DNA from 3 places in the Streptomyces sp. NPDC006335 genome. Region 2 is predicted to be linked to each of the others. Evidence: riboswitches for the same ligand, from Rfam matches in the RefSeq annotation. Region 2 holds a riboswitch; each other region holds the start of a gene.
What was found. A riboswitch is a leader RNA that binds a small molecule or an ion and turns the genes downstream of it on or off. The one in region 2 is predicted to bind thiamine pyrophosphate.
Positions count from the first base shown of each region.

Region 1: another riboswitch for thiamine pyrophosphate. It lies ahead of ABZ098_RS23155 (thiamine ABC transporter substrate-binding protein); the one in region 2 lies ahead of thiO (glycine oxidase ThiO).
Region 3: another riboswitch for thiamine pyrophosphate. It lies ahead of thiC (phosphomethylpyrimidine synthase ThiC); the one in region 2 lies ahead of thiO (glycine oxidase ThiO).

Region 1 is NZ_JBEXQX010000008.1:137,131-147,025, reverse strand. Features, by position in the region: gene ABZ098_RS23165 (hypothetical protein) at 1-235, shown strand, start outside; gene rlmN (23S rRNA (adenine(2503)-C(2))-methyltransferase RlmN) at 273-1,379, shown strand; TPP riboswitch at 1,403-1,510, shown strand; gene ABZ098_RS23155 (thiamine ABC transporter substrate-binding protein) at 1,507-2,589, shown strand; gene ABZ098_RS23150 (iron ABC transporter permease) at 2,565-4,235, shown strand; gene ABZ098_RS23145 (ABC transporter ATP-binding protein) at 4,235-5,257, shown strand; gene ABZ098_RS23140 (maleylpyruvate isomerase family mycothiol-dependent enzyme) at 5,282-6,070, shown strand; gene ABZ098_RS23135 (LAETG motif-containing sortase-dependent surface protein) at 6,132-6,839, opposite strand; gene ABZ098_RS23130 (LOG family protein) at 6,981-8,102, opposite strand; gene ABZ098_RS23125 (VOC family protein) at 8,140-8,559, opposite strand; gene ABZ098_RS23120 (hypothetical protein) at 8,645-9,895, opposite strand, start outside.
Region 2 is NZ_JBEXQX010000001.1:421,669-431,563, reverse strand. Features, by position in the region: gene pknB (Stk1 family PASTA domain-containing Ser/Thr kinase) at 1-1,433, opposite strand, end outside; gene ABZ098_RS01995 (thiazole synthase) at 1,580-2,377, opposite strand; gene thiS (sulfur carrier protein ThiS) at 2,381-2,581, opposite strand; gene thiO (glycine oxidase ThiO) at 2,578-3,735, opposite strand; TPP riboswitch at 3,733-3,844, opposite strand; gene ABZ098_RS01980 (hypothetical protein) at 3,897-4,247, shown strand; gene ABZ098_RS01975 (FAD-dependent oxidoreductase) at 4,280-5,494, shown strand; gene ABZ098_RS01970 (Rv2175c family DNA-binding protein) at 6,386-6,757, shown strand; gene thiE (thiamine phosphate synthase) at 6,853-7,503, shown strand; gene metF (methylenetetrahydrofolate reductase [NAD(P)H]) at 7,627-8,550, shown strand; gene ABZ098_RS01955 (hypothetical protein) at 8,607-9,581, shown strand; gene ABZ098_RS01950 (NAD(P)/FAD-dependent oxidoreductase) at 9,600-9,895, opposite strand, start outside.
Region 3 is NZ_JBEXQX010000009.1:254,560-264,454, forward strand. Features, by position in the region: gene ABZ098_RS25495 (YibE/F family protein) at 1-1,673, opposite strand, end outside; TPP riboswitch at 1,746-1,935, shown strand; gene thiC (phosphomethylpyrimidine synthase ThiC) at 1,928-3,715, shown strand; gene ABZ098_RS25505 (hypothetical protein) at 3,800-4,810, shown strand; gene ABZ098_RS25510 (hypothetical protein) at 4,974-5,537, opposite strand; gene ABZ098_RS25515 (DUF4240 domain-containing protein) at 5,739-6,329, opposite strand; gene ABZ098_RS25520 (hypothetical protein) at 6,571-7,434, opposite strand; gene ABZ098_RS25525 (metallophosphoesterase) at 7,628-8,692, opposite strand; gene ABZ098_RS25530 (LacI family DNA-binding transcriptional regulator) at 8,895-9,895, opposite strand, start outside.

The sequences.
Region 1 (9,895 bases), on a different contig from region 2:
GGCCGTGTTCACCCCCAACCCGGACCACCACTCCACCTGGTCCGGGTTCTTCGGCCTCGCCGCCCTCGTCATCGGCTGTGCGATCGCTCTCATCGGCCTGTACGCGGCGATCAGCACCTGGCGCGGCCTGGAGCCCTCCCGCCGCCGCGGCCAGGCCCTCCCGGTCACCCTCACCGGCGGCTTCTTCATGGCCGTGGGCCTGGCGGTCGCGGCTTTCGGCGTGTGGATCTTCTGAACGCGGTGCTCGAACGATCTGCCACACTGGAAGGGTTATGCCTGCACCCGGAGAACTCACTTTCGTCGCCCCCCGCGGAGCCAAGAAGCCGCCGCGGCACCTTGCTGATCTCACGCCCGCCGAGCGTAAAGAGGCTGTCGCCGAGATCGGGGAGAAGCCGTTTCGTGCCAAGCAGCTCTCGCAGCACTACTTCGCGCGGTACGCGCACGACCCGGCGGAGTGGACGGACATCCCGGCCGGGGCGCGCGGCAAGCTGCAGGAGGCGCTGCTTCCCGAGCTGATGACCGTCGTACGGCATCTGTCGACCGACCAGGGGACCACGCGCAAGACGCTGTGGCGGCTGTTCGACGGGACGCTCGTGGAGTCGGTGCTCATGCGGTACCCGGATCGGGTGACCATGTGCATCAGCTCGCAGGCGGGCTGCGGCATGAACTGCCCCTTCTGCGCCACCGGGCAGGCGGGGCTGGACAGGAACCTGTCCACCGCCGAGATCGTGCACCAGATCGTGGACGGGATGCGGGCGCTGCGGGACGGGGAGGTTCCGGGCGGGCCCGCGCGGCTGTCCAACATCGTCTTCATGGGCATGGGTGAGCCGCTCGCCAACTACAAGCGGGTCGTCGGCTCCATCCGGGCGCTCACCGATCCCGCTCCGGACGGGCTCGGGCTGTCGCAGCGCGGCATCACCGTGTCGACCGTCGGGCTTGTGCCGGCCATTCACCGGTTCGCCGACGAAGGGTTCAAGTGCCGGCTGGCGATCTCCCTGCACGCCCCCGACGACGAGCTGCGCGACACCCTCGTCCCCGTGAACACGCGGTGGAAGGTGCGCGAGGTCCTCGACGCCGGGTTCGAGTACGTCGAGAAGTCCGGGCGGCGGCTCAGCATCGAGTACGCGCTCATCCGGGACATCAATGACCAGGCCTGGCGCGGTGACCGGCTCGGGCGGCTGCTCAGGGGCAAGCCCGTGCACGTCAACCTCATCCCGCTGAACCCGACCCCCGGGTCCAAGTGGACCGCCTCCCGGCCCGAGGACGAGAAGGCGTTCGTGGAGGCCATCGCCGCCCATGGTGTGCCGGTGACGGTCCGGGACACCCGTGGGCAGGAGATCGACGGGGCCTGTGGTCAGCTGGCGGCCACCGAGCGGTAGTCTGACGGACGTACGTAAATCTTCATATCCGACAGGGGAGCGCCACAGCGCTGAGAGTGCGGCAATCGGGCCGCAGACCCTCTGAACCTCGCCCAGGTCATTCTGGGTAGGAAGTTCGGTCATCACCGTGAACAACAAGAAGTTTCTCGCTGCCGTCGTCGGCCTCGGCCTGGTCACGCTGTCCGCGTGCGGGTCCTCGTCCGACGACAGCAACGGCTCCGGCTCCGGCTCCAAGACCGTCACCCTGGTCAGCCACGACTCGTGGGCCGTCTCCAAGAACGTCCTCGCCGACTTCGAGAAGAAGTCCGGCTACAAGGTCAAGGTCCTGGAGGACGGCGACGCGGGGCAGGCCGTCAACAAGGCCATCCTCACCAAGGACAACCCGCAGGGCGACGTCTTCTTCGGCGTCGACAACACCCTGCTCTCCCGCGCGCTCGACAACGGGCTCTTCCAGTCGTACGAGGCGAAGGGCGCCGACCGGATCAAGGCCGAGTACCGGGCCGACCAGGACAAGCACCGGGTCACGCCCATCGACAGCGGCGACATCTGCGTCAACTACGACAAGGCCTGGTTCACCGAGCACAAGCTCCAGCCGCCGACGTCGTACGACGATCTGATCAAGCCCGCCTACAAGAACCTCCTCGTCACGGAGAACGCCTCGACGTCCTCGCCGGGGCTCGGGTTCCTGCTCGGGTCCGCCGCGAAGTACGGGGACGAGGGCTGGCAGGGCTACTGGAAGAAGCTCAAGGCCAACGGAGTCAAGGTCGTCGACGGCTGGGAGCAGGCCTACAACGAGGAGTTCTCCGGGTCCGCGGGGGGCAAGAAGGCGAAGGCCGACCGGCCGCTCGTCGTGTCGTACGCCTCCTCGCCGCCCGCCGAGGTGATCTACGCCGATCCGAAGCCGAAGACCGCGCCCACCGGGGTCGCCGACGGGACCTGCTTCCGGCAGATCGAGTACGCCGGGCTGCTGAGCAACGCGAAGAACACCGAGGGCGGCAAGGCGTTCCTGGACTTCCTGCTCACCAAGGAGTTCCAGCAGGACATGCCGCTCAACATGTTCGTCTATCCCGTGGTGGAGGGGGCCTCGGTGCCCGCCGAGTTCACCCAGTACGGTCCGCAGGCCAAGGATCCCGAGACCATGGACCCGGCGAAGATCGCCGACCACCGTGACGACTGGGTCAAGTCGTGGACCTCGCTGGTTCTGAAGTAAGGCCCCGCAAGCCTTTCCACAACGCGGCGGCGCGGCTCGGGCTCGTGGCCGTGCCCGTCGCGTTCTTCGCCCTCTTCTTCGCCTATCCCGTCGCCGCGATCGTCACGCGCGGACTGAAGACCGGCGGGAGCTGGCAGTTCGGCAGGATCACCGAGGTCCTCGCCCAGCCGGACATCCGGCACGTCCTGTGGTTCACCACCTGGCAGGCGCTCGCCTCCACGGCACTCACGCTCCTGATCGCGCTCCCCGGCGCGTACGTCTTCGCGCGGTTCGACTTCCCCGGCAAACAGGTCCTGCGCGCCGTGGTCACCGTCCCCTTCGTGCTGCCGACGGTCGTGGTCGGTACGGCCTTCCTGGCGCTCGTCGGCCGTGGCGGGCTGCTCGACGAGTGGTGGGGCGTACGGCTGGACACCACCGTGTGGGCGATCCTGCTCGCGCACGTCTTCTTCAACTACGCGGTCGTCGTACGCACCGTCGGCGGACTGTGGGCCCAACTGGACCCGCGCCAGGAGGAGGCCGCTCGGATGCTGGGCGCGTCCCGGCTCACGGCCTGGCGGACGGTCACCCTTCCCGCGCTCGCGCCCGCCGTGGCCGCCGCCGCGCTGATGGTCTTCCTCTTCACCTTCACCTCCTTCGGTGTGGTGCAGATCCTCGGCGGGCCCACCTTCTCGACCCTCGAAGTGGAGATCTACCGGCAGACCTCCGAGATCTTCGACCTGTCCACGGCCGCCGTGCTGACGATGATCCAGTTCGTCGCGGTGGGCGCGGTCCTCGCCCTGCACGCGTGGACCGTACGGCGCCGGGAGAGCGCGCTGCGGCTCGTGGACGCGTCCGTGACCGCCCGGCGGCCGCGCGGGGCGGGGGAGTGGGGGCTGCTGGCCGGGGTCGTCGCCATCATCGCCGTACTCCTCGTCCTGCCGCTCGCCGTCCTCGTCCAGCGGTCGCTCGACGCCCCCGACTTCGGCTACTACCGGGCGCTGACCAGCGCCGACGGCGGGGTGTTCCTCGTCGCGCCGATCGAGGCGGTCGGTAACTCCCTGGAGTACGCCCTCGCCGCGACCGCCATCGCGGTGACGGTCGGAGGGCTCGCGGCGGCCGCGTTGACGCGGCGGGACGCGGGGCGGTTCGTGCGGGGCTTCGACGCGCTGCTGATGCTGCCGCTCGGGGTGTCCGCGGTGACCGTGGGCTTCGGGTTCCTGATCTCCCTCGACGAGCCGCCGCTGGATCTCAGGCAGTCCTGGATCCTGGTGCCGCTCGCGCAGGCGCTGGTCGGGGTGCCGTTCGTCGTGCGGACCATGCTGCCCGTGCTGCGGGCCGTGGACCACCGGCTGCGGGAGGCCGCGGCCGTGCTCGGGGCCTCGCCGTGGCGGGTGTGGCGGGAGGTCGATCTGCCCATGGTGCGGCGGGCGTTGCTGATCGCGGCGGGCTTCGCCTTCGCCGTGTCGCTGGGGGAGTTCGGGGCGACCGTGTTCATCGCACGGCCCGACAACCCGACGCTGCCGGTCGCCGTGGCCCGGTTGCTCGGGCGGGCCGGAGACCTCAACTACGGGCAGGCGATGGCCCTTTCGACGATCCTGATGGTGGTGTGCGCGGTGGCGCTGCTGGTGCTCGAACGGCTGCGGACCGACCGGACCGGGGAGTTCTGATGCTGCTGAGCCTTGAGGACGCGACGGTTCGGTTCGGCGGACGGGCCGTGCTCGACGGGGTCGGCCTCGATGTCGCCGAGCACGAGATCGTGTGTGTGCTCGGGCCCAGCGGGAGCGGGAAGTCGACCCTGCTGCGGGCGGTGGCCGGGCTCCAACCGCTGGACTCCGGGCGGGTGTCGCTCGACGGACGCGACCAGGGCGGAGTGCCCGCGCACAAGCGTGGGGTCGGCCTGATGTTCCAGGACCATCAGCTGTTCCCGCAGCGGGACGTGGGCGCCAACGTGGCGTTCGGGCTGCGCATGCACGGGGCTTCCCGGGCGCGACAGGACGAGCGGGTACGGGAGTTGCTCGACCTCGTCGGTCTTCCGGGCGCCCCTCGCCGGGCCGTGGCCTCCCTCTCCGGTGGTGAGCAGCAGCGGGTCGCCCTGGCCCGGGCGCTCGCCCCCCGGCCCCGGCTGCTGATGCTCGACGAGCCCCTCGGACAGCTGGACCGGTCACTGCGGGAGCGGCTGGTCGTCGAACTGCGCGAGCTGTTCGGGCGGTTGGGCACCACCGTGCTCGCGGTCACCCACGACCAGGGGGAGGCCTTCGCGCTGGCCGACCGGGTCGTGGTGATGCGGGACGGACGGATCGCCCAGTCCGGAACGCCTCTCGAGGTGTGGCAGCGGCCGGTGGACGAGTTCGTGGCCCGCTTCCTCGGCTTCGAGAACGTCGTCGAGGGGACGGTGACGGGGGAGGCGGCGGACACGGCGTGGGGCAAGGTGCCGGTGCCTCCGGGCGCCGCCCAGGGGGTCCGGAGCGTGCTGGTGCGGCCGGCTGGGGTTCGGCTCGTGGCGGCCGGTGAGGGGCTGCGCTGCACGGTCGCCGCGCGCACCTTCAAGGGCACGCACGTCGCCGTGCACCTGCACCCCTCGGAAGGGGGGCCGCGGTTGGAGGCGGCCTGTGCGCTGCGCGCGGCGCCGGAGGTGGGGGACGTGGTCGGGGTGGAGTTCGACCCGGTCGAAATCGTGGTGCTCGGCTGACGGGGGCGGACCTACAGTGCGGGCATGACCTTGCTCCCGCACGACCGCTACTGTGACGAGATCGCCCACCAGGTGGGCCTGTTGAGGGCGGTGGTGGCCTCCGGGGCCGACCTGTCCGCGACCGTGCCGACCTGCCCGGACTGGTCGCTGGAGCGGCTGGTGCGGCACACCGGGGGCGCCCTGCGCTGGGCGGAGTCGATGGTGCGGACCCGGGCGCGGGAGGCGGTGCCCGAGTACCGCGTGCCCTCGGGGGAGGGGCCCGAGAGCGTAGGTGAGCTCGACGCGTGGCTCGCCGAGACCGGCGAACTGCTCGTCGCCACGCTCCGGGAGGCCGGGCCGGACGCCGAGGTGTGGTCCTGGGCCGGCATCCCCACCTCGGGTTTCTGGGCCCGCCGCATGGCTCACGAACTCACGATCCACCGCGCCGACGCCGCGCTCGCCGCCGGGCAGCCGTACGAGGTCGCTCCGGACATCGCCGCCGACGCGATCGACGAATGGCTCCAGATCGTGGAGTTCGTGCAGCGGAGCATGCCGCACGACGGGGCCCGGGAGCTGCGCGGCCCCGGGCGCAGCATCCACCTCCACGCCACCGACGGCACCCCGGAGCTGCACGCCGAGTGGCTGGTCGAGCTCACCGAGGACGTCATCGTCTGGCGGCGCGGACACGAGAGGGCGACCGTGGCGCTGCGCGGCCCGCTGACCGCCGTACTGCTGGCCTTCTACCGTCGACTCCCCCTGGACAGCCCGGAGTTGGAGGTGCTCGGGGAGCGGGAGCTGCTGGAGTTCTGGTTGGAGCGGGCCACCTTCGGGTGACGGCATGGCTGTGGCCCGCCCCCGGCCGGGGACGGGCCACAACGGTCGTTCAGGTACGGCGTCAGCGGCTGCCGGCGCCGCGACGGCGCAGGCCGAAGAACACCGCGCCGCCGCCGAGGGCGACCAGGGCGATGGCGATCCCGGCGATCAGGCCGGTGTTGGAGTTCGCACCGGTCTCGGCGAGGTTGGAGTCGCCGGCCGCGGGCGACGGGGCGTTGCTCTCGCCGGTCGCCGGAGCGGTGGTGCCCTCGGAGGCCGACGGGGTCGGGGTCGGGGACTCCTCGGCCGGGGTGCTGGCGGAGTCAGACGGGGTGGAGGTGGGCGTGGGCGTCGGGGTCGGCGTGTCCTCGGTCTTGCAGGCGGTCGCCGGGGTGGTCAGGTTGGGCTTGATGTCCTCGCCCTTGATGTAGGGCAGGGCCTCGACGCGGACGCGGTACTCGGAGTTGGGCGCCCAGTCCTCCTCGAAGGTGATGGTGGTGCCCTCCTTGGAGCCCTTCACCTTCTGCTCGCCGACCTTCTTCGCGTCGGCACCGTTGCTCTGCAGCAGGTACACGGAGACGGTCGCCTCGACGCCGGTCTTGTCCACGTCGGTGACGGTGATGACGCCCTTGTCGCCGTCACACTTGGCTTCGGCGGAGAACTCCTTGATGTTGCAGGCAAGGGCGTTGCCGGAGGCGCCGAGCACGAGCGCGGTCGAGGCGGCGGCGACGCCGAGGAAGCGCGCGGCGCGGGAGGTGCGGCGGGATATGGGCGTGAATGCCACGTTCATCCTTCACGGGGTGCGCAAATGCGGGGGGTTGACGAGGAGGTGATGTGACATCACCATCCCCACGAGTCTCACAGGTCTATAAGGGCTGCATAAGAAGTGTCAACGTGCAGGCGCCTTACAACCGTTGGCTTTACCTGCTTATTACCCAGTGAGACGTTTCAGCGCCGCCGGAGCGTCCTCGATTCGGTCAACCAGGGCGATTCTGGCCTCCATTGACCGCTCCCGCGCCAGCGCCTGGAGCAGCGGCCAGGTGGGCAGCTTCTCCGTCCAGTGCGCGCGGTTCACGAGCACCATCGGCGTGGGCTCACCGCGCGACTCGTAGTAGTTGGGCGTCGCGTTGTCGAAGATCTCCTGCACGGTGCCGGCCGCGCCCGGCAGGAAGACCACGCCGGCGTTCGAGCGGGCGAGCAGGCCGTCCTCGCGGGTGGCGTTGGCGAAGTACTTGGCGATGTGCGAGGCGAAGGCGTTCGGCGGCTCGTGCCCGTAGAACCAGGTCGGGATGCCGACGGAACGGCCGCCCCGGGGACGGCGGGCGCGGACCTCGAAGGCGGCGCGCGCCCAGTCGCTGATCGACGGCGTGAACGACGGCGCCGCGGCGAGGAGTTCGCACGCCTCGTCGAGCATGGCGTCCTCGAAGGGGGCCGCGTAGGCGCCGAGGTTGGCCGCCTCCATCGCGCCCGGTCCGCCACCGGTGGCCACGGTCAGCCCGGCGCGGGTCAGTTCGCGGCCGAGGCGGGCGGCACCGGCGTACTCCTCGGTGCCGCGGGCCATCGCGTGGCCGCCCATCACGCCCACCACCCGCGCGCCGCGCAGGAGTTCGTCGAGGGCGTCGGAGACGGCGTCGTCGTGGAGGGAGCGGAGCATCGACGCGTATATGTCGCCGTCGGCCTTGGTCCGCTGGAACCAGGCGTAGGCGAGGGCGTCGGGAGTCTGCTCGTACCCCTTCTCGAGTCCGTCGAACAACTCGTCGGGGGAGTAGAGCAGTCCGCGGTACGGATCGAAGGGCAGGTGCGGGACGGGCGGGAAGACCAGCGCGCCGTCCGTGCGGAGCTTGTGCGCGGCGTTCTCCCGCATCGGGCAGCCGAGGAACACGGCGCCCGCGGTGTCGGTGGCCAGCAACTCCCTTGTCCGGTCCGTCAGATCGACGGACTGGACCCGGAAACCGGCGAGGGTGCCGCGGGCCGGTACCACCGCGTCGAACTCCTCGAGCGTCTCGATCTCACGGTCGTCGTGGTGTGCCGCGTGGGCGGGGCTCGTCTGCACCCGCCCATGCTCGCACGCCGGATCCCGGCCCCGGGGATCAGCCCTGGATCGCCGCCGGGTCCATCCAGACGACCTCCCAGCCGTGGCCGTCCAGGTCGTTGAAGGAACGGCCGTACATGAAGCCCTGGTCCTGCACGTCGTCGTTGGCCGTGCCGCCCGCGGCGACCGCCTTCTCGACCAGCTCGTCCACCTTCGCGCGGCTCTCGGCGCTCAGACAGAGCAGCACCTGGCTGGTCTTCGTCGCGTCCGCGATCTCCTTGTTGGTGAAGGTCGCGTAGAAAGGCTTCGTGAGCAGCATCGCGACGATCGTCTCGCTGATCACGACGGAGGCCGCCTTGTCGTCGCTGAACTGTTCGTTGAGCGTGTAGCCGAGCTCCGTGTAGAACTTCTTGGAGGCGTCGAGGTCGTTCACGGGCAGGTTGATGAAGATCATCTGCTGGTAGGCGGGCGCGGTCATCGGAGTCTCTCCCATCGGGTGCGTGCTGTACGCAGGGGTAGACGGGCGAGGGCCGCACAACTCATCGCTGCCGCGGGATTTTTCTTCAGCCGGTCAGCGGCAGGGCCGCCAGCTCGGCGACGACCAGGGTCAGCGGGCCGAAGAGGGCGAGCAGGGCGCCGGCGCGCAGGGCTGCCGCGCTGCGGAGCATCGTCGCGGGGGCGCCGAGACGGACGAGCGCGGCCGTGGTGTCCGACCTCGCGTGCTTGGCCTCCACGGCGGCGGTGAGGAGGGTGGCGATCGTGCAGCTCGTCACGAGCAGCAGGCCGAGGGTGGTGAGGGGACCCACTTCGGGGCCCGCGGGGTCGTACAGGGTGGTCATGGCGTAGGCGCCGGAGGCCACCGCGCAGACGATGCCCAAGGGGCGGCCGATACGGGTGGCCTCGGCCATGAGGACGCGTCCGGCGAGGAGGCGGAGCGCCCCGGGCCGGGTGGACTGGAGGAGACGGCCGCACAGGTGGGTGAGGCCGGGGCCGGCGACCGCCAGGCCCACGGCGGTGAGCAGCCAGCCGACGAGGACGGAGGGGGCGCCCACGAGGCCGCCGGGGAGAGGGGCGGCGGGCGTGGAGCCCTGGCGGTTGGCGTAGGCCTCCACGGCCAGGCCCGCGGCGAGGACCGCGATGCCCCAGGGGAGGCCCTTGGGTGCTTCCCGGGGGGCGGGGAGGACCGCTGGACCGGGGTTCTCGGTCGGCTCGTCCTCGGTGGCGGTCGCCGCCGGGGTGCTCCCGCCCGTCTCCGCCGGCGCGGTGCCGTCCGCCTTCGGCGCGGGAGCCGCCGCGCGGTCTTCGCCGGGCTCACCCGCGGTCCGGCGGGCGCGGAGGCGGCCGTACACCCCGAAGGGCTCCCTCGCCGTCGTCCTGCCGTACGCCCCGAAGCGGCCGTACGACCGTGCCTCCCGTCTCGCTGAGACCGGCCTGTCGTCCCGGGGGCGCAGGACGAGTCCCACCGTCACCGACGCGATCGCCGGGACCAGGCCCAGCAGGGTCAGGGCCGCCGGCAATGGCAGGGGGGCGTCCGCCGCCAGGAAGTCCGCCGCCGCCCCGTCGAAGGGCATGCCCGTCAGGTCGCCCCGCAGGTGGAGGAAGAAGAGGAGCGCCAGCATCGAGCCGAGGGTGCAGGAAAGGGCCGTCGTGGTGGCGGCGACGGCCATCAGCCGGGCCGGGCCGAGGCCGATCGCCGCGAGACCGGGGCGGGGGCGGGTGCCCGGGTCGGTGCGGGCGACCGCCAGCGCGAAGTGGACCGTCGCCGCCAGCGGAGTCAGGCACCACGCCAGGCGGAGCACGGCGCCCGACGGGTC
Region 2 (9,895 bases):
GTGACCATGCCCGGCTCCAGCCCCTCCGTATTCAGCCGGGCTCTGGCCTTGCTCAGCGTCCACCCGTCCACGTCGGGCACCTTCACCGTCCGCGGCCCCCTGGAGAGGGTGATCGACACGGAGTCGTTGTTCCGTATCCGGGCGCCCACGTCCGGGTCCGTGCTGATGACGGTGCCGCGCTTCACGGTGTCGCTGTAGGCATACGTGATCTTGCCGGTCTCCAGGCCCGCCTGGTCCAGCCGGTCCCGGGCCTGTGCCTCGGTCTTGGCGAGGAGGGGCGGGACCTGGGTGAACTGGCCGGAGTTGATGTACCAGACGCCCGCTCCGAGCCCGAGGGCCAGCAGAACGGCCGCGACGATCAGGAGCGGGCCACGTCGGAGACCGCCGGAGGAGCGGCCCCGTCGGGTCGGCGGGGGCGGGGGGCTCTCCAGGACGCTGGTGCGGTGGTACCCCTGCTCGGGTCCGTCCTCGTCGACCGGCAGCAGGCGGGGCACGGTGAGTGAGCGCGGGATCACGCTCGTACGGTTCTCGGCGCCCGCGTACTCCGTGGCGAGCGCCTGCGGCGGCACCGCGTCGAGCTGGTCGGCGCTCAGCCTCCCGTAGGCCTCGCGGGTCTGCGCGAGCAGGGCCACGGCGTCGTACGGACGCAGGTCCGGGTTGCGGGCGGTGGCCGACGCGACCAGTTCGTCGAGTTCGTACGGCAGCCCCGGGACCACCGCCGAGGGGGGAGGGACGTCCTCGTGGAGGTGCTTGTAGAGGACTATCGCGGGGGAGTCGCCCTCGTGCGGCTGGCCGCCGGTCAGCATCTCGTACAGGACGACACCGCACGCGTACACGTCGACACGGGCGTCGGCGGTGCCCGGCTGCTCGATCTGCTCGGGTGAGAGATAGGACACGGTGCCGAGGACGGCCCCGGTGGTGCTGGTCACGGTGTCGACCGACCGTACGAGACCGAAGTCGGCGACCTTGACCCGGCCGTCGTCCCCTATGAGGACGTTCTCCGGCTTCATGTCCCGGTGCACGAAACCGGCGCGGTGCGCGGCCCCGAGCGCGGCGAGCACCGGCTCCAGGATGTCCAGGGCGGCGCGCGGCTGCAGGGCCCCGCGCTCGCGCAGCACGTCGCGCAGGGTGCAGCCGGCGACGTACTCCATGGCGAGGTACACGTACGACCCGTCGGTGCCCTGGTCGAAGACCTGCACGACGTTGGGGTGGGCGAGCCGGGCGACGGACTTGGCCTCCCGGATGAACCGCTCGACGAAGGCTCCGTCCGCCGCGAGCGCGGGGTGCATCACTTTGAGCGCGAGCACGCGGTCCAGACGGGTGTCCAGGGCCCGGTAGACCGTGGCCATCCCGCCGACCGCGATCCGCGCGTCCACGCGATAACGGGCGTCGAGCACCTGCCCGACCAGCGGGTCCTGAAGGGTCGTATCCACGCAGGCGAGTGTACGAGCCGTGGCTGACAGTCCCTCCGTTTCGGCCGGAACAGGGGCGGTACTGAAGCTGACCTGTGACGCGGATCGCACCTGGCCGTCTCCGGGGGACGGGGCCGTGCCGGTGTACGGTCCCGCCCGGCGCGGGGTCACTCGAAAGCCGGTCGCTCCGGGTCCAGCGCCGCCCTGCCCTCCCGGGGTGAGGACGCCTGCGCGAAATGCCGCCGGGGGATGCGGCCCGCCAGCCGTGCCAGCCGGCCCGCCTCCACCGCGTGCCGCATCGCACGCGCCATCAGCTCCGGCTCCTGCGCCCGCGTCACCGCCGAGGCGAGCATCACACCCGCGCACCCCAGTTCCATCGCCAGGGCCGCGTCCGAGGCCGTGCCCGCCCCCGCGTCCAGGATCACCGGCACGCGCGCGTGCTCGACGATCAACTGGAAGTTGTGCGGGTTGCGGATGCCCAGGCCCGAGCCGATCGGCGAGCCCAGCGGCATGATCGCCGCGCAGCCCACGTCCTCCAGCTTCCGGGCCAGCACCGGGTCGTCGTTCGTGTACGGCAGCACCGTGAAGCCGTCGTCGACCAGGGTCTCGGCCGCGTCCAGCAGCTCTATGGGGTCCGGCAGCAGGGTGCGCTCGTCGGCGATCACCTCCAGCTTCACCAGGTCGGTGCCGAGCGCCTCGCGCGCGAGGCGGGCCGTCAGGACGGCCTCCCCGGCGGTGAAACAGCCCGCCGTGTTCGGGAGCACCCGGATGCCGAGCTTCTCCAGCACGGACAGCACCGAGCCGTGCACCGCGGGGTTCACGCGCCGCATCGCGACCGTCGTCAGCTCGGTGCCGGAGGCGACCAGCGCCCGCTCCAGCACCTCCAGGCTGGGCGCCCCGCCCGTGCCCATGATCAGGCGGGACGAGAAGGACGTACCGCCGATGACGAAGGGATCGTCGGCCATGGGTCAGCCTCCTTGGACGGCGGTGAGGACTTCCACGCGGTCTCCCTCGGCCAGGGACGTCGAGGGCCACTCGGCGCGCGGGACGACGGTCTCGTTGAGCGCGGCGGCCACTCCGGAGGGCGCCGGCGTCAGTGCCCGTACGACGGTGTCGAGAGCCGTGCCGGGGGCGAACTCCCGCGGCTCGCCGTTGACGGAGATGTTCATGCCGGCTGCTCCACGGACTCCAGGAAACGCCTCGGGGTGAACGGGCGGGCCTCCTCCGGCAGTTCACCGGTGGTCAGCGCGTGCGCCATCGCGTCCCCGGTGACCGGCGTCAGCAGCACGCCGTTGCGGTAGTGCCCGGTGGCCAGCAGGAGACCGGGAAGGTCCGTCGGGCCGAGCAGCGGGGCGTTGTCCGGGGAGCCCGGGCGCAGTCCCGCGCGGGTCTCCGTCAGCGGCAGTTCGGTGATGCCGGGGACCAGTTCGTGCGCGTCCCGCAGCAGTTCGTACACCCCGCCCGCGGTCACCGTGGTGTCCCAGCCCAGCTCCTCGCTGGTCGCGCCGATCACCAGCTCGCCGCTCTCGCGCGGCACCAGGTAGACCTGGCTGCCGCGCACCACGGCCCGCACGGTACGGCTCAGGAAGGGCGCGAGCCGCGGCGGCACGGTCAGTCTCAGCACCTGCCCCTTCACGGGCCGTACGGGGGGCAGGAGGGCCTGTGGGACCCCCTCCAGGCGGCCGCTGAGGCTTCCGGCGGCGAGCACCACCTGGTCCGCCCCCAGTTCCTCGCCGTCCGTGGTGGCGACCCCGGCCGCCCGGTCCCCCACGACGAGCAGACGTCGGGCCCAGGTGCGGTGGAACACCACACCCGCCCGCTCGCACGCGGCCAGCAACGCGCGCGTGAGCCGGCGCGGATCGATCTGGTGGTCGCCGTCCACCCGCAGCCCGCCCCGCACCCCCGGCGCGAGCATCGGCTCCAGGCGCCGGCACTCCCGGCCGGACAGCCACTCCGACTCCAGCCCCGACTGCCGCTGGAGCGCGTGCAGTTCGCGCAGGTGGGCGCGGTCGTCGGCGTCCAGGGCGACGGCGAGCGTGCCGCACCGGCGGTAACCGAGGTCGAGTCCGGTCAGCTCGGTGAGCTCGGCCGCGAAGTCGGGATAGCGCTGGGCGGAGGCGAGGTTCAGGCCCAGCAGGGTCTGCTCGCCGTAGTGCAGTTCGGTGACCGCGGCCAGCATCCCGGCGGCCACCTGGGCGGCCCCGCCGCCCGGTTCGGGATCCACGACGGCCGTGGTGAGACCGCGCTGCGCGGCCCGCCAGGCCGTGACCAGGCCGATGATGCCGCCCCCGACGACGAGGACGTCTGACGTACGTGAGGACATGGGCGTCCAGCCCCTCCCTTCGCCGGCATGACCCGGATCAGGTTCGTACGGTCGGAGGCCGCCAGCCTCCCTCTCAGCCCGGTACGTCCGGGCTCCCGCGAGTGCTCTACGTTGGCCACCCTAGCCCGTGCCCGTGCGCCTCTGTAAGGGAGCCCGCCCCCATGCCCCGCTCGCTCGACGGCCTCGTCCTCGCCCCCGTGGCCGATCAGGCCCCAGGTCAGGTGGGTACGCGGACCCGGTTCACGTACCACGAGAAGGACGGGGAGATCTGGGCCGAGTACGAGGGCGGCGACGTCGTCCGCGGACATCTGGTCGGCACGCGCGCGGGGGACCGTCTCGACTTCCGCTACGTCCAGCTCAAGCACGACGGGACGACGTCCTGCGGCCACTGCGTCTCGACGGTCGTGGAACTCCCCGACGGCCGGGTGCGGCTGGAGGAGACATGGGAGTGGGAGTCGCAGGCCGGCAGCGGGACGAGCGTTGTGGAGCAGGTCACTGCGCACGAGTCCTGACTGACTGATTGTCAGGTGACTATGGTGATCAAATGAGCGAGCAGACGCAGGCGCAGCGGCGGGTGGTCGTGGTCGGCGCGGGCATGGCCGGGGTGCAGACCGCGGTCGCGCTGCGCGAGCAGGGCTTCTCGGGAACCGTCACGATCATCGGCGCGGAACCCCACCAGCCGTACGACCGTCCGCCGCTCTCCAAGGCCGTGCTGCTCGGCAAGGCCGAGGGCTCCGCCTTCGACGTGGACTTCGAGGCCCTCGGCATCGAACTGCTGCTCGGCCGCGAGGTGCTGGGCGTGCGTCCCGACGCACACGAACTGGACACCGAGGCCGGGCCCTTCCCGTACGACGTCCTGGTCATCGCCACCGGTGCCGAACCGATCCGGCTGCCGGGCACGGAGGGCGTGCCCGGCGTGCATCTGCTGCGCACCCTGGACGACGCCGAGCGGCTGCGCCCCGTGCTCGCCCGGCAGCACGACATCGTGGTCGTCGGCGCGGGCTGGATCGGCGCCGAGTTCGCCACCGCCGCGCGCGAGGCGGGCTGCGCGGTGACGGTCGTGGAGGCCGCCGACCGGCCGCTCGCGGGCGCGCTGCCCGCCGAGGTGGCCGCTCCGATGGCCTCCTGGTATGCGGACGCGGGGGCCGTGCTGCGCACACGCGCGCGTGTGGAGCGCGTCGAGCCCGGCGCGGTCGTCCTGGACGACGGCTCCCGGGTGCCCGCGGGCGCGGTCGTGGTCGGTATCGGCGCCCGGCCCGCCACGGCCTGGCTCGCCGGTTCGGGCATCGAGCTCGGCGCCCACCGCGAGGTCCTCGCCGACGAACGGCTGCGCACCTCCGCCCCGGACGTCTACGCGGTCGGCGACTGCGCCTCCTTCCCCTCGGGGAGGTACGGCGAGCGCCTGCTGGTCCACCACTGGGACAACGCCCTCCAGGGCCCTCGCACGGTGGCCGCCGACATCCTGGGGGAGGCCCCCACGGTCTACGACCCGGTCCCGTACTTCTGGTCCGAGCAGTTCGGCCGCTTCGTCCAGTACGCCGGGCACCACGCGTCCGCCGACACCACCCTGTGGCGCGGCGAGCCGTCCGGTCCCGCCTGGACGGTGTGCTGGCTGCGCGAGAACCGCCTGGTGGCCCTCCTGGCGGTGGGCCGCCCCCGCGACCTGGCCCAGGGACGACGGCTCATCGAGGCGGGCACGGAGATGGACCCGGAGCTGCTGGTGGACCCGGCGAGGCCGATGAAGGCGGCGACGGCGTAAGCGGCGAACGCGCGACGGCTCGGGCTGCCTGCTGTGACATCTCGGGCGGAGGGCCGCCGGTGGTGGGCGGCAGGGGTCCGGCGGCGGCGCTGGAGGCGGGCGGCGGCTGGGCGGCCGCTGCCTGCTGTGGCGGGCCGGGTGGAGGTCCGGCGGTGTCTGCCCGCCCCACTGAGGCGCCGGCCGGGTGGCTCGGGTCGGCTGCTGCCTGCTGTGATGGGCCGAGTGGAGGTCCGGCGGTGCTTGGCGGCCTGGACGCGGCGAGGTTGCTGGGGGTGGCGGGTGCTGGCGGAGCGGCTCGGGCCGGTGCTGCCTGCTGTGGCGGGCCGGGGGAGTAGTCCGGCGCTGTTGGCGGCCCGGACGCGGCGAGGTTCCTGAAGGCGGCGGCGTGGGCGGCGGCTGGGCGGCTCGGGTCGGCTGCTGCCTGCTGTGATGGCCCGGGTGGAGGTCCGGCGGTGCTTGGAAGCCCGGACGCGGCGAGGTTCCTGAAGGCGGCTGGGCGGCTGGGCGGCTAGGCGGTCGGGGCGGCCGCTGGCTGCTGTGGCGGGCCGGGTGGGCGGTGTTTGGCCGTCCGGACCCGGCGAGACACCGAGGCGCCGGCCTGGTGGCTCGGGTCGGCTGCTTGATCCGCCGGGCGGAGTCCGCCGGGGCCTGGCGTCCCGGACGCGCCCGGTTACGCAGCAGTCCGTACCCGGCGATCACGCCCCGTCCCCCCGCCGGAGGCGCCCCGGGTCGCCGGGGCCCGGTGTCCCGGACGCGCCCGGTTCCGCGGCAGGCCGTACCCCGGCGATCACGCCCCCGTTCCCCCGCCGTGCCCCGGCGATCACGCCCCCGTTCCCCCGCCGGAGGCGCCCCGGCTTCCGACTGTCAGTGCGGGATGGCACGCTTAATCCCGTGACCGAGATTGACGCAAAGATCGATGCTCTCGTCCCCGCCTGGCTCACCCTCCCCGACATCGCAGAGATGCTCGACGTCGAGGTGACGCGTGTACGGCAGCTGGTCAAGGAGGGCCAGCTCATCGCCGTACGCCGTGGTGAGAACCGCGCGCTGCACGTCCCCGCCGCCTTCATCGACGGGGCTGAGCAGAAGGTCGTCAAGGGCCTGGTCGGGACCCTGACGCTCCTGAGGGACGACGGCTTCACCGACGAAGAGATGCTGGAGTGGCTCTTCACGCCCGACGACAGCCTGCCCGGCACCCCCGCGCAGGCCCTGAGCGAGAATCGCGGCACGGAGGTGAAGCGCCGGGCCCAGGCGCTCGCCGTCTGATCCGAACCACACCGGCGTACGGGCCGTGACCACCGAGGCCACGGCCGCGGTCCCGCACGGCCCGTACGCCACCGAACCCCGGGGGAGACACACGTATGCCCGACACCGCCCGCACCCAGCTCGCCGACGCCCGCGTCTACCTGTGCACGGACGCCCGCAGGCGCCAGGGCGACCTCGCCGAGTTCCTGGACGCGGTCCTGGCCGGCGGTGTCGACATCGTGCAACTGCGGGACAAGGGCATGGAGGCGGCCGAGGAACTGGAGCATCTCCAGGTCTTCGCCGACGCCTGCGCGCGGCACGGCAAGCTCCTCGCGGTCAACGACCGGGCCGACGTCGCCCACGCGGCCGCCGCCGACGTACTGCACCTGGGCCAGGGGGATCTGCCCGTCCCCGCCGCCCGCGCGATCCTCGGCGACGGCATCCTCATAGGCCGTTCCACCCACGCCGAGGCGGAGGCCGCCGCGGCCGCCGTGCAGGACGGCGTGGACTACTTCTGCACCGGCCCCTGCTGGCCGACCCCCACCAAGCCCGGCCGGCACGCCCCCGGCCTCGACCTGGTCCGCCACACCGCCGCGCTCGGCACCGACCGCCCCTGGTTCGCCATCGGCGGCATCGACCTCGGCAACCTCGACGAGGTCCTGGAGGCGGGCGCCCGCCGGGTCGTCGTCGTCCGGGCGATCACCGAGGCGGACGATCCGGGCGCGACCGCCGCGGAGTTCGCGAAGCGGTTGCGTGACACGCGGTGACGGACCGCCGGTGGCCGGTCGCATGATCGGCCCGGTGTCCGAGGGGTGGACAACAAGTCGACAAAACGGGCAAATTTCCCTGTTCTGGTTGGGTGACCGTCGCCCCCTGGCTAACCTGCCGGTATGGCCCTAGGAACCGCATCCACCAGGACTGACCGCGCACGCACCGTGCGCGACATGCTCGCCGCGGGCAAGACGACGTACTCCTTCGAGTTCTCGGCGCCCAAGACCCCCAAGGGCGAGCGGAGCCTGTGGACCGCGCTCCGGAGGGTCGAGGCGGTCGCCCCGGACTTCGTCTCCGTCACGTACGGCGCCGGCGGTTCCACCCGTGCGGGCACCGTCAAGGAGACTCAGCAGATCGTCGCGGACACCACCCTGACCCCGGTCGCCCACCTCACCGCGGTCAACCACTCCATCGCGGAGCTGCGCAACATCATCGGCCAGTACGCCGACGCGGGGATCCGCAACATGCTGGCCGTGCGCGGCGACCCGCCCGGCGACCCCATGGGCGACTGGCTGGCCCATCCCCAGGGTCTGACCTACGCCGCCGAACTCGTCCGGCTCATCAAGGAGTCGGGCGACTTCTGTGTCGGTGTCGCCGCCTTCCCGGAGATGCACCCGCGCTCCGCCGACTGGGACACCGACGTCGCGCACTTCGTCGACAAGTGCCGCGCCGGCGCCGACTACGCCATCACCCAGATGTTCTTCCAGCCGGAGTCGTATCTGCGGCTGCGTGACCGAGTCCACGCGGCCGGTTGCGACACCCCCGTCATTCCCGAGGTCATGCCGGTGACCAGCGTGCGGATGCTGGAGCGGCTCCCGCAGCTGAGCAACGCGAGCATCCCCTCCGTCCTGAAAGAGCGGATCCTCACAGCAAAGGACGATCCGGCCGCTGTACGCTCGATCGGAATCGAGTTCGCCACGGAGTTCTGCGCACGGCTGCTGTCCGAGGGAGTGCCCGGACTGCACTTCATCACGCTCAACAGCTCCACGGCGACGCTGGAAATCTACGAAAACCTGGGTCTGCACCATTCACCGCAGGCCTAGACCGGCCGCACGGATATACGACACACTGCGTAGCGGTCACTGGGAGAGGGGCGTACATGGGCTGGACGGTCCTCTACATCGCGTTCGGATTCGTCGCGCTGTGGCTGCTCGGCGAGGTGCTGCTGCAGTACAAGGCGCGGCTGCGCTGGCGGCTGCTCGCCTTCGTCGGTTTCCTCGGCGTGGTCCTCGGTGTCCTGATCCCGTCGGTGATCGTCATCGGCTTGGGCGCGATCGCCTTCGCGGTCGGCCAGACCTACGTCACCCTGTCGTTCCGCCGCGGCTTCGAGCAGGGCTGGGCGGTCAACCCGCCGGCCGCGCTGGGCGGTCTGACCGGCGGCAAGAAGAGCCGCCGGGAGCGTGGCCACGAGGAGCCCGGCCTGGAAGTCCCCGACCTGCGGACGGGTGACGCCTACGGCGACGAGGCCGGGTACGACCAGGGCCGGCCGGACACCGCCGGCTTCGGCCACGACGACGACTACGACCGCGACGACGTCTTCACGCCCGCGCGCTCCGCCGCCCCGACCGCCGCCGAGACCACCGCTGTCTACGAGCCGCAGCCCCTGCCCGACGACACCGGCTCGTACGGCGTCTACAACGACTCCGGCTACGCGGGCGACCAGTCCTACGCGGCCGCGGGCCAGACCCAGGACCAGTACGCGACGGCCGCCGCCGACCAGACCTACGGCTACGACGGCTACACCGGCTACGACCAGCAGCAGTACGGCTACGACCCGGCCGGACAGCAGCAGTACGCCGCCTACTCCGACCCGTACATCGGCACCCAGACCTACGGCGCGGGCTCGTACGACACCTCCTACGGCGGTCAGCAGCAGTTCGCCCAGCAGGGCTACGACCAGTACGGCGGGACGTACGGCGGCGAGACCCCGGCCGGCGGGGTGTGGGTGCCACAGCAGCGCACCGACGAGTCCTACGGCGGCGAACTCCCGCAGGAGCAGGGCTACTACCAGGACAACGGCGGCCAGGGACAGCAGAACCAGGGCCACGGGTACGACGAGCAGTACCGCTTCTGACGCCGGGCGGCGCCCCTCTCACTGAGAACCGCGGAACTCCGGCCCCTCCACGATCAGTCCGGCCACCAGCGCGCCCGACATGCCCGCGTGGGCGAGACCGCCGCCGGGATGCGACCAGCCACCGGCCGTGAACAGGCCCGGTATCGCCGTGCTGTTGGAGGGGTGCAGAGTGCCTTCGCCGCCCGCCAGTGAGGGCGGGGGAACGGCACCACCCTCGGCCCCCGTCTCCCGCTCGGTGTGCACGGGCGTCCGCAGCTCGCGCCACAGCACCCGCTCGCGCAGCCCCGGCATCGCCCGCTCGGCGGCGGCGACCA
Region 3 (9,895 bases), on a different contig from region 2:
GGTCGGTCGGCCGAGACCACCAGGGCCGCGAGGGCCGTGGTGACCGGCACCGAGGCGACGAGGCCGATCGAGCCGACCAGTGTGCGCACGATCTCCTCCGCCACCAGCTCGCTGTTGGCGACGGTCCCCACGCTGGACTGCGCGATGGAGAAGAGCAGCAGCAGCGGCAGCGCGGCACCGGCGTAGGCGAGGACGAGGGTGTTGACGACGGATGCGATGTGGTCCCGGCCGATCCGGATTCCGGCGCGGTACAGCCCGCGCCAGCCCATCGTCGGGTTGGCCTCGTGCAGCTCCCAGACCGCTGACGTCTGAGTGACCGTCACGTCGTCGAGGACACCGAGCGAGCCGATGATGACGCCGGCGAGCAGCAGACCGCTCATGTCGATCGTCGGGTACAGCCCGTGGATGAGTCCGGTGTTGTCGTCCGTGTTGCCCGTCAGTGCTGCCCAGCTGATGAACAGCGAGCCGAGGATGCCGATCAGCACCAGCGAGATCAGCGTCCCCAGTACAGCCACGGAGGTTCGGGCCGACAGGCCGTGGCACATGTAGAGGGCGATCAGCATGATGGCGCTCGACCCGATCACCGCCACGAGCAGCGGGTTCGAGCCCTGGAGGATCGCGGGCAGGATGAAGAAGTTCAGCACCATGAAGCTGATGGCCAGCGCGACCAGTGCCATGACTCCGCGCAGCCGCCCGACGACCACGACGGCGAGCGCGAAGATGCCGGCGAGCAGCCCCATCGGGAAGCGGCGGTTGACGTCGGTGACCGAGTACTGCAAATCCCTGGGCGCGGAAGGCTCGTATGCGACCACCACCTTCTCGCCCTCGTGCAACTGCCGTGACTGGTCCGGCTGGACGATCTCCGTGAAGGTGCGGCCCTTGTCGTCGCCGGTGTCGACCCGGATCGTCGCCTTCTTGCAGGTCCCGTTCGCCTGTTGTTCGGCGGACGAGCCCTCGGCGGTGGACGTGTCCCCCGTCGGGGGCTCCCCCGAGGCGTTCACCGACTTGCAGTCGACGCTCACTACCTTGCTGACCGTGGCCTGCTGAGTCTGCCGGTCGAAGCCCACCCCAGTGCGCTCGTGCGCCGGTGCGCCACCGGGCCACAGCACCCCGAGCCCCACCACCACGGCTACGCCGAACGGGATCAGGATCGCCGCGATGACCTTGCGCAGGTGCTTGGAGACGGGAGCCGCCGGCCCATGACTGTGCGAGTGGCCGTGCCCACCGCCGGAACCGGACCTGTCCCCGTGCCCATGTCCCGGTCCGTGCCCGTCGCCGGAACCGTGTCCGTCACCCGGACCATGCCCGTGCCCGCCACTTGAACCATGTTCGTGCCCGTCTCCGGGGCCACGCCCGTGTTCATCCCCGCCATAACCATCGCCGCTGCCGTAACCATCGCCACCACCGGCACCACCACTGCCCTGGCCGCCATGACCCGCGCCGCCCTGGCCATGACCGTAGCCCTGACCGCCCGCATGCCCACCACGGCGCTCATGCTCGTGCCAGCCGCTGGTCCCGCCCGTGCCGCCTGCCCCGCCGACCCCGCCGTCTCCGAAGCCGCCGCGGGAACCGCTGCCCGGGCCGCTTCCGGAGCCGTGCCCAGGACCGTTTCCGGAGCCCGGTCGGCGCGGAGGCTCGGGGGGCGGGTAAGGAGACTGATGCGTCGTGGTCACCGACCGATCATCGCAAGAACGACAGGGGCCCTCTGTTCACCGCGCCCGAATTGACGCTAGCGTGGTGGCACCTTTTGTACACGCGGGAGCTCGGAGCACCGGGCTGAGAGGGCGCTGACCTCCGTCCCAGCGATGTTTCACGTGGAACGTCACTTCAAGCGAGTGACGTTCCCCACGAAACGTCGGCGGACGGAAACCGCTGCGTCGACCGCCGAACCTGTTACCGGGTAATGCCGGCGTAGGGAGTAGGTCTCATGACCATCAAGGACGCGCGCACGCCTGCCTCCGAGCAGAACGACCAGCTCGACACGGAGGCCGGGAAGTCCATCGGCTGGCACAAGGCGTACATCGAGGGCTCGCGCCCCGATCTGCGGGTGCCGGTCCGCCAGGTGCACCTCACCAACGGGCAGTCGGTCACGCTGTACGACACCTCGGGCCCGTACACCGATCCGCTCGCCGAGACGGACGTCCGCCGGGGCCTGGTGCCGCTGCGGGAGAATTGGATCATCGCTCGCGGGGACACCGAGGAGTACGCGGGCCGGCCCGTGCGCCCCGAGGACGACGGGATCAAGCACACCTCACCTCGGGGCGGCCTCCGTAACCTGGACGCGGTCTTTCCGGGACGTGCCCGCCAGCCTCGCCGTAGCCGCGACGGCAAGGCGGTCACACAGCTCGCCTACGCCCGCCGCGGCGAGATCACGCCCGAGATGGAGTACGTGGCCATCCGGGAGAACGTTTCTCCCGAGGTCGTGCGGGAGGAGATCGCGGCGGGCCGTGCGGTGCTGCCGGCGAACGTCAACCACCCGGAGATCGAGCCGATGATCATCGGCAAGCGGTTCCTGGTGAAGGTCAACGCCAACATCGGCAATTCCGCGGTGACCTCCTCCATCGAGGAGGAGGTCGAGAAGATGACCTGGGCGACCCGCTGGGGTGCCGACACGGTCATGGACCTGTCCACCGGCCGCAACATCCACACCACCCGCGAGTGGGTGCTGCGCAACTCCCCGGTCCCCATCGGGACGGTGCCGCTCTACCAGGCGCTGGAGAAGGTCGACGGCCGCGCCGAGGAGCTGACCTGGGAGATCTACAAGGACACGGTCATCGAACAGGCCGAGCAGGGCGTGGACTACATGACGGTCCACGCGGGCGTACGCCTGCCGTACGTACCACTGACGGCCAACCGCAAGACGGGCATCGTCTCGCGTGGCGGCTCGATCATGGCGGCGTGGTGCCTGGCGCACCACAAGGAGTCGTTCCTGTACGAGAACTTCGAGGAACTGTGCGAGATCCTCGCCGCCTACGACGTCACGTACTCGCTGGGCGACGGCCTCAGGCCCGGTTCGATCGCGGACGCCAACGACGAGGCCCAGTTCGCGGAGTTGCGCACGCTCGGGGAACTCAACCGGATCGCGAAGCGTTTCAACGTACAGACCATGATCGAGGGCCCGGGACACGTTCCGATGCACAAGATCAAGGAGAACATCGACCTTCAGCAGGAGATCTGCGATGAAGCTCCGTTCTATACGCTCGGCCCGCTGACCACCGACGTCGCGCCGGCCTACGACCACATCACCTCCGGCATCGGCGCCGCGATGATCGCCTGGTGGGGCACCGCGATGCTCTGCTACGTCACGCCCAAGGAGCACCTGGGCCTGCCCAACCGGGACGACGTCAAGACGGGTGTCATCACCTACAAGATCGCGGCCCACGCGGCCGACCTCGCCAAGGGACACCCGGGCGCCCAGGAGTGGGACGACGCCCTCTCCGACGCCCGCTTCGAGTTCCGCTGGGAGGACCAGTTCAACCTGGCCCTCGACCCCGACACGGCCCGGGAGTTCCACGACGAGACCCTCCCGGCCGAGCCGGCCAAGACGGCTCACTTCTGCTCCATGTGCGGGCCGAAGTTCTGCTCGATGAAGATCTCTCAGGACATCCGCCGCCGTCACGGCGGCAGTCAGGAGGAGATCGAGGAGGGCATGGCCCAGAAGTCGAAGGAGTTCGCGGCGAGCGGTAATCGCGTGTACCTGCCGCTGGCGGACTGACGTCCGTAGATTGGCGCTGTTCCGGAGGGAGGGTGCCTTCGGGGCAGCGCCATCGTGCGTTCGGGGATGAGATGAGGGGGAGTCTTGATCGTTCTGAAGGTGACGGCTGAAGCACAGTCGCTGGTGTGGGACGGCGATGATCTGGTCGACCTGGTGGATGGTGGCCGCCGATGGGGTACTGACGGAGTGGAGCAGAGTGCCTCGGTCCGCTATGCGTTTTCCTTCGACCGGAGCGTCGTCTCCCCGTCCGGCCGCTACTCCGTCGTCTATGCCGAGCGTGGTACCAAGGCACTGCTGTTCGACGGTGATCAGCTCATCCGTGAGCTGAACCGCAGCTACTACCAAGCTGAAGTTTTCGACTATCCGGTGGCACTCGGGACGTTGCAGGACGGCCGCGAGGTTCTGGTCCACTGCCCGGAGGAGTACAACATCCTCGAGATCGAGGACGCGGAGTCGGGAGAGTGGCTCACCAGTGGTGAACGTGATCCGAAGGACGTGTTCCACTCGCGGCTGGCGGTGAGCCCGGACGGGAGACACCTGCTGTCGGCGGGCTGGGTGTGGCATCCGTACGGGGTCGTCGAAGTCTTCGACCTGGCCAGTGCGTTGACGGACCCTTCCGTGCTCGATGGCCGTGGCGTGCTGCCCTCGGCCCCGGGCATCGACGCGGAGGTCGTCTCGGCCTGCTGGCTCGACGGTGACCGCCTGGCCGTGGCGACCGATGGCGAGTTTCTCGACGACGAGGAGAGGCCTGCCCTGGGTCCTAGGGAGTTGGGCGTGTGGTCGCTCTCCGCAGGGCGGTGGATCCACCGCAGCAGGGTCGATTTCAGCATCGGCACTCTGCTCGCCCGTGGCGACACGGTCGTCTCGCTGCACGGGCATCCGCGGCTGATCGATGTCACGACAGGTGCCGTGGTGGCGGAATGGCCGACTGTGAAGGTGCCTCGGAGAGAGGGCAGCTACGGGGTCACGCACATTCCGACGCCCGTTGCGGCCCTGCACCCGGATGGCACCCGCCTGGCCATAGCCCAGCCGGAGAGCATCGCGATCATCACTCTGCCGGAAAGGAAGCAATCACCACTGCCCCCGCAGGACTGAAACCCGCGCGCGGCTGAACGGACGTCTCCTGAGCAGGTTGCTGAAGGGACGCTCCAGAAGGCGAAGGAGTTCGCGGCCAGCAGCCGGGTCTCCCTGCCGACAGCCGACTGACGAGGGGAGACGGTGCTCCACGGTGTGGCGCCCCTGGAGCACCGTCTGCTGCTCACTGCCGTTGAGCGTTCTGCAGGCGCTCAACTTGCTTTGCGATGAGATCAGGTGGGAAGGCTGCCCGCTTGTCGATCTCCATCGCGCTGAACACTGCGATGACGCTGCCCACACGGACCACCACGTGATCGTCGTGGCGGACACTGCCGTCGTTCGTCGGAGACGTGAGGCTGTAGCGCACGGCCTCGTCCCCGACGCGAGGTGAGCTCTCGACTGCCAGTTCCGATCGGTACTTGCCGGTGTAGCCGGTCCCCGTAAAGGTTCTGCACGCCTTGAGACCCTCGCCAAGTCGGTTGAAGGCGGCTTGTGCTTCCGTCCCCTTGTACGAGGCGAGGGTCGATCCGCCGGGGAAGATGTTGTCCTTCCAATTGAAGGTCTGATGCACGGCAGAGGACGCGCCGTCGGCGTCGGCGATGTCCAAGACCTGCTCGCATGCCGGGTCCGAGACAGGAGGTAACGTCGAGCGGTCGGTCTCCGGCTCACGATCGAGGACGGGGATCGCACCCTCGTAGGCCTGGGGCACCTCACCCTCCCGGAAGGTGAGGGTCCTGAGCTCGCTCACGCTCAACAAGCGCCCAGTCCTCGGGACGGAGGCATGCGCCTGCGGAGACGTTGCAGAGGTACTCGGCTCCCGGTCCGCACCGCAGGCGCTCACGCACACTGATCCAGCCAGCAGTGCGCCGAACATGAAGACGCTCGGTGTTCTCGGCAGTGACTTCCTCGTTGGCATGTACCCCCCAGAGCCGTAAATGAGGGGCAGATACTACGTGGTGCGCCGCTTCAGCCAGTCGCCGGCTTCGAGGTACAGCCGTGCCAGACGGGGCAGGCGCCGATGCATCTCGTCCGCGTCGTCGAAGTCGAAGTCTTCCCCCATGTCCGCTGCGTCGGAGTTCTGCTTGTCCGTCGGCCGGTATTCGGCCCAGGCCTCGTAGAAGGAGTCGGGGTTACCTGTGAGGCGGGTAAAAGCCCCGCTGGCCGCGTAGTTAACGTCCTCGTAGAACAGTGCTTCGTCGTCGTGTTCGCTCGCGGCTTCGATGACAGCGGGGTGCCCGGCGAGGCTGTCCGGACTCAGCGCAACGCGCTCGTACCAGTCCCGCCCCAGCGCGATCACGCCTGCTCGAAAGTCCATGAAGCTGTCGTCGGAGCAGCCGCCGCCCATGAGATACGCCGCCGCCCAGACATCCCACCGGTACAGAGCGTCGTGTACCTCGTCGAATCGCTCGGCGTACTCCAGGATCTCTTTCGGAGGGCACCCGGTCAGGAGGTCCACCAGAGCGTCGTCGAAGCGCACCCGGGAGACGGCGGCCGAAGATCGCGCGGATTCGATGATGTTCCAGAACCGATCAATGTTCATGGGGCCGGACTGTGCCATCTCGGTATGACAGTGGCCGAGGTCCGGCTGAGCTTCTCTGGGGCGTCTCCTGAGGAGATCGCGGAGGGCACGGCCCAGAAGGCGAAGGAGTTCGGGGTGCGGCGGCCAACCGGGTCCATCCGCCGATCGCCGACTCACGTAAGCCGATCGCCGACCGACGCAGGCGGGTCTTCGGCTTGCGCTCCCCGTGGTGGGGGCGCAAGCCGAGGGGCTGTGCCGGGTGTCATTCCGGCTGGTGTTCCGGCCCCCCGAAGTCCGGGCTGGTGTAGTCCGGGCTGGTGAAGCTCGGGCGGGCACCGGAGGCTCCCTCGTCCGGACTGCTGAAGCCCGGGCGGTCGTAGCCGAGGCTGGGCATCCGGCTGGTCGGGGCGGGCGGTGCCGTGTGGTGCAGTGCGGCGGTGCCGGGGTCGGCCAGGGCGTCCCTGAGGAAGGGGAGGAGGCCGCGTTCCAGCAGGGCCTCGCGCCAGGCGTCCCTGGCCCGTGCCACCTCCTCGCTCAGTTCGCCGTACCCGGCGTCCGGCGAAGGGCGGTTGTGCAGCGCGGTGATCAGCAGGCCGACTGCGGCGACGAGGATCGCGGCCGCGGTCAGGGCGCCGAACACCCATCCGATGGTGATCATGGCGTGGGCGAACGCCGGCGGGGGGCTGAGCATCTGGAGGATGTAGCCCACGAGCAGGAAGATCGCCGCGGCGATTCCGGCGAGAACGGGCGTCAGGACGGCGGCGACGGCGACGGCGCCCGCACCGGCGGTCTCGGCGACCTCTCCCATGGTGGTGGCGAGCCCCATCGCACCCGTGCCCGAATCGGCGGGGCCGGGTTCGTGCACGGACGACAGGGTGGACGGCGTCGCGGGGCGGCGCTGTTCCTCGCGGACCTTCACGTAGTGCTGGTACTCGGTCGCCGCAGCCGCGGTGATGAGTGCGGTGGCGTTGAGCGCCATGGTGCGCAACTGTTCGGGATTCAGCCGCTGTCCGACCGCGGCCAGTTCGGGACGGTGTGGTGCGGAGCGCAGCGCCTCATCGAGGATCCGCTCGTACTCCTGGCGGTCCTCGCTGTGCAGGTGCTGCGGAACGCTGTTCATGTGCATCCCCCGATGCTCCGTAGGGCTTGGGGCTCGCATGCCAACGAGCCGTCGGGCAGAAACGGAGGGGAGCCTGCTACGGATAAGCAGATGGTAGAGCGGTCACGGCACACGGTGACAGGGGGTTTCCAGAAATTGGCCCCTGGCCTGCGCGGTCGACGGTCGGTCCGTCCCGGGGGAACGTCTGCCCCGTGAAGGTTCAGATATCCAGAGGCAGTTGCTGGACCAGCAGTTTTCCGGCCATGGTCACGCCGCCGTCCATCGCGATGGCCAGTCCGTCGGCGTAGACGTGCGGTCCCTCGACCACCGGACCCGATTCCTCCTTGTCGTCCTCGGAGCCCACTTCGCCGAGCAGATAGGGGATCGGGCTGTGGCCGTGGACGATGCGGGTGCCGCCGTACGTGTCGAGCAGGGAGCGCACATGGTCGGCGCCGCCTTCGTCGCGGAAGGAGAAGCGCTTGGTGAACTTGCGGAACAGGTCCCACACCTCGTCCGCGTCGTTGCGCGTGATCGTCTCGCGGACGGTGTCGTTGACCGCCTCGATCGAGTCGCCGTAGTCGAGATAGGCGGTGGTGTCGGAGTGGACGAGGAGATGACCGTCGACCTCCTCGACCGCGTCGAGGCGGGACATCCACTGGAGGTGGTGGTCCTGGAGGCGGTCCATGTCGGTCTTCTGCCCGCCGTTGAGCAGCCAGGCCGCCTGGAAGGTGGCGGTGCCCGCGCCGGAGTTGACGGGGGTGTCACCGAAGCGCTTGGCGCCGATCAGCAGCAGCTCGTGGTTGCCCATGAGGGCCTTGCAGTAGCCGCCCGCCGCGGCGGCCTCCGCGGACAACCGCATCACCAGGTCGATCACGCCGATGCCGTCGGGACCGCGGTCGGTGAAGTCGCCGAGGAACCACAGCCGGGCGGTGCCCGCGCACCAGTTGCCCGCGGCGTCGACCAGGCCCTTCTCGTGGAGTGCGGCCATCAGTTCGTCGAGGTAGCCGTGGACGTCGCCGACGACGAACAGCGGACCGGGCCCCTCCTCCGGCTGTGCGGCGGGGTCGGCGGCCGCCTGGAGTCCGTCACCGTGGTCGATGACCGGCAGGTCCTGCTCGGTGGGGGTGTACCCCTCCGGGTAGGCCTCCTCATGGGCCGGGACGACGTCTCCGGGGTGCGTGCTGTGGCCGTACGGACCGGTCTCGTTGACGTACGCGGGCACCCGGAAGTCGCGCAGCACCGCCGTGCGCTCCACCTCGGGTCCCTGACCGGCCCCCTGAGTCATCAGACCCCTCCACCATCGCGCCGCATCTGCACCGCTTCGGACTGCCTGGTCGCAGCGGCCCCGCGGTGTCGTGGGCCCATCATAGGAATGCGGATCGCGCCATGTGATGACCCAGGGGTGGTGAATCGGAGCAAGACTCCTGTTCACCGCGGCATTCGCCCCGATTGGGCCGGGCTTCGACCCCCGCCCGGCCATTTCCCGGCTACTCCTCCTCGGGCGACCGCGGTGGGCTGACCGTGGTGCGCGGGGCGCGCCGCTGGGAGGAGGTGCGCACGATCAGCTCCGTCGGTATCACCTGCTCGACCGGTTGGTCCGATTCGACCCCTTCGATGGCGTCGATCAGGAGCTGGATCACGGCCGTGCCGATGCGGCGGGGCTTGAGGGAGAGCGTGGTGACGGGCGGCTCGGTGCTGGCGTACACGGTGGACTCGCTGCAGCAGACGATGAGCAGGTCGTCCGGGACGCGCAGCCCGTAGCGGCGGGCGGCGGCCAGCAGGTCGGTGCCGTTCGGGTCGAACAGGCCGTAGACGGCGTCGGGCCGGTCCGGGCGGGCGAGCAGCCGGTCGGCGGCGACGGCGCCCGCGCACGGGTCGTGCGCGGGGTAGGCCTCGTAGACCGGGTCTTGTCCCACCCGCTCGCACCAGCGCAGGTACGCGGTGGTCGACAGATGGGTGTACGTGTCCGTCGTGGTCCCGGTCAGCAGGCCGATGCGGCGGGCGCCGGCGTCGGCCAGGTGGTCGAGGATGCCGAGGACGGCGGCCTCGTGGTCGTTGTCGACCCAGGCGGTGACCGGGAGCGCGCCGGCCGGGCGGCCGTCGGAGACCACCGGCAGGCCCTGCCGGACCAGTTCGCTGACGACCGGGTCCTGGTCGGACGGGTCGATGACCACCGTGCCGTCCAGGGCGACGTTCGACCACACGTCGTGGCGGGAGGTCGCCGGCAGGATGACGAGGGCGTAACCGCGGGCGAGCGCGGCGGAGGTGGCGGCCCGCGCCATCTCGGCGAAGTACGCGAACTCGGTGAAGGTGAAAGGTTCATCCCCGTACGTCGTCACGGTCAGGCCGATGAGCCCCGACTTGCCGGTACGGAGGGTTCTGGCCGCGGCCGAGGGCCGGTAGCCCAGTCGGTCGGCGACCTCCCTGACATGGCGGCGGGTGGCGTCCGGGAGCCTGCCCTTGCCGTTCAGGGCGTCGGAGACGGTCG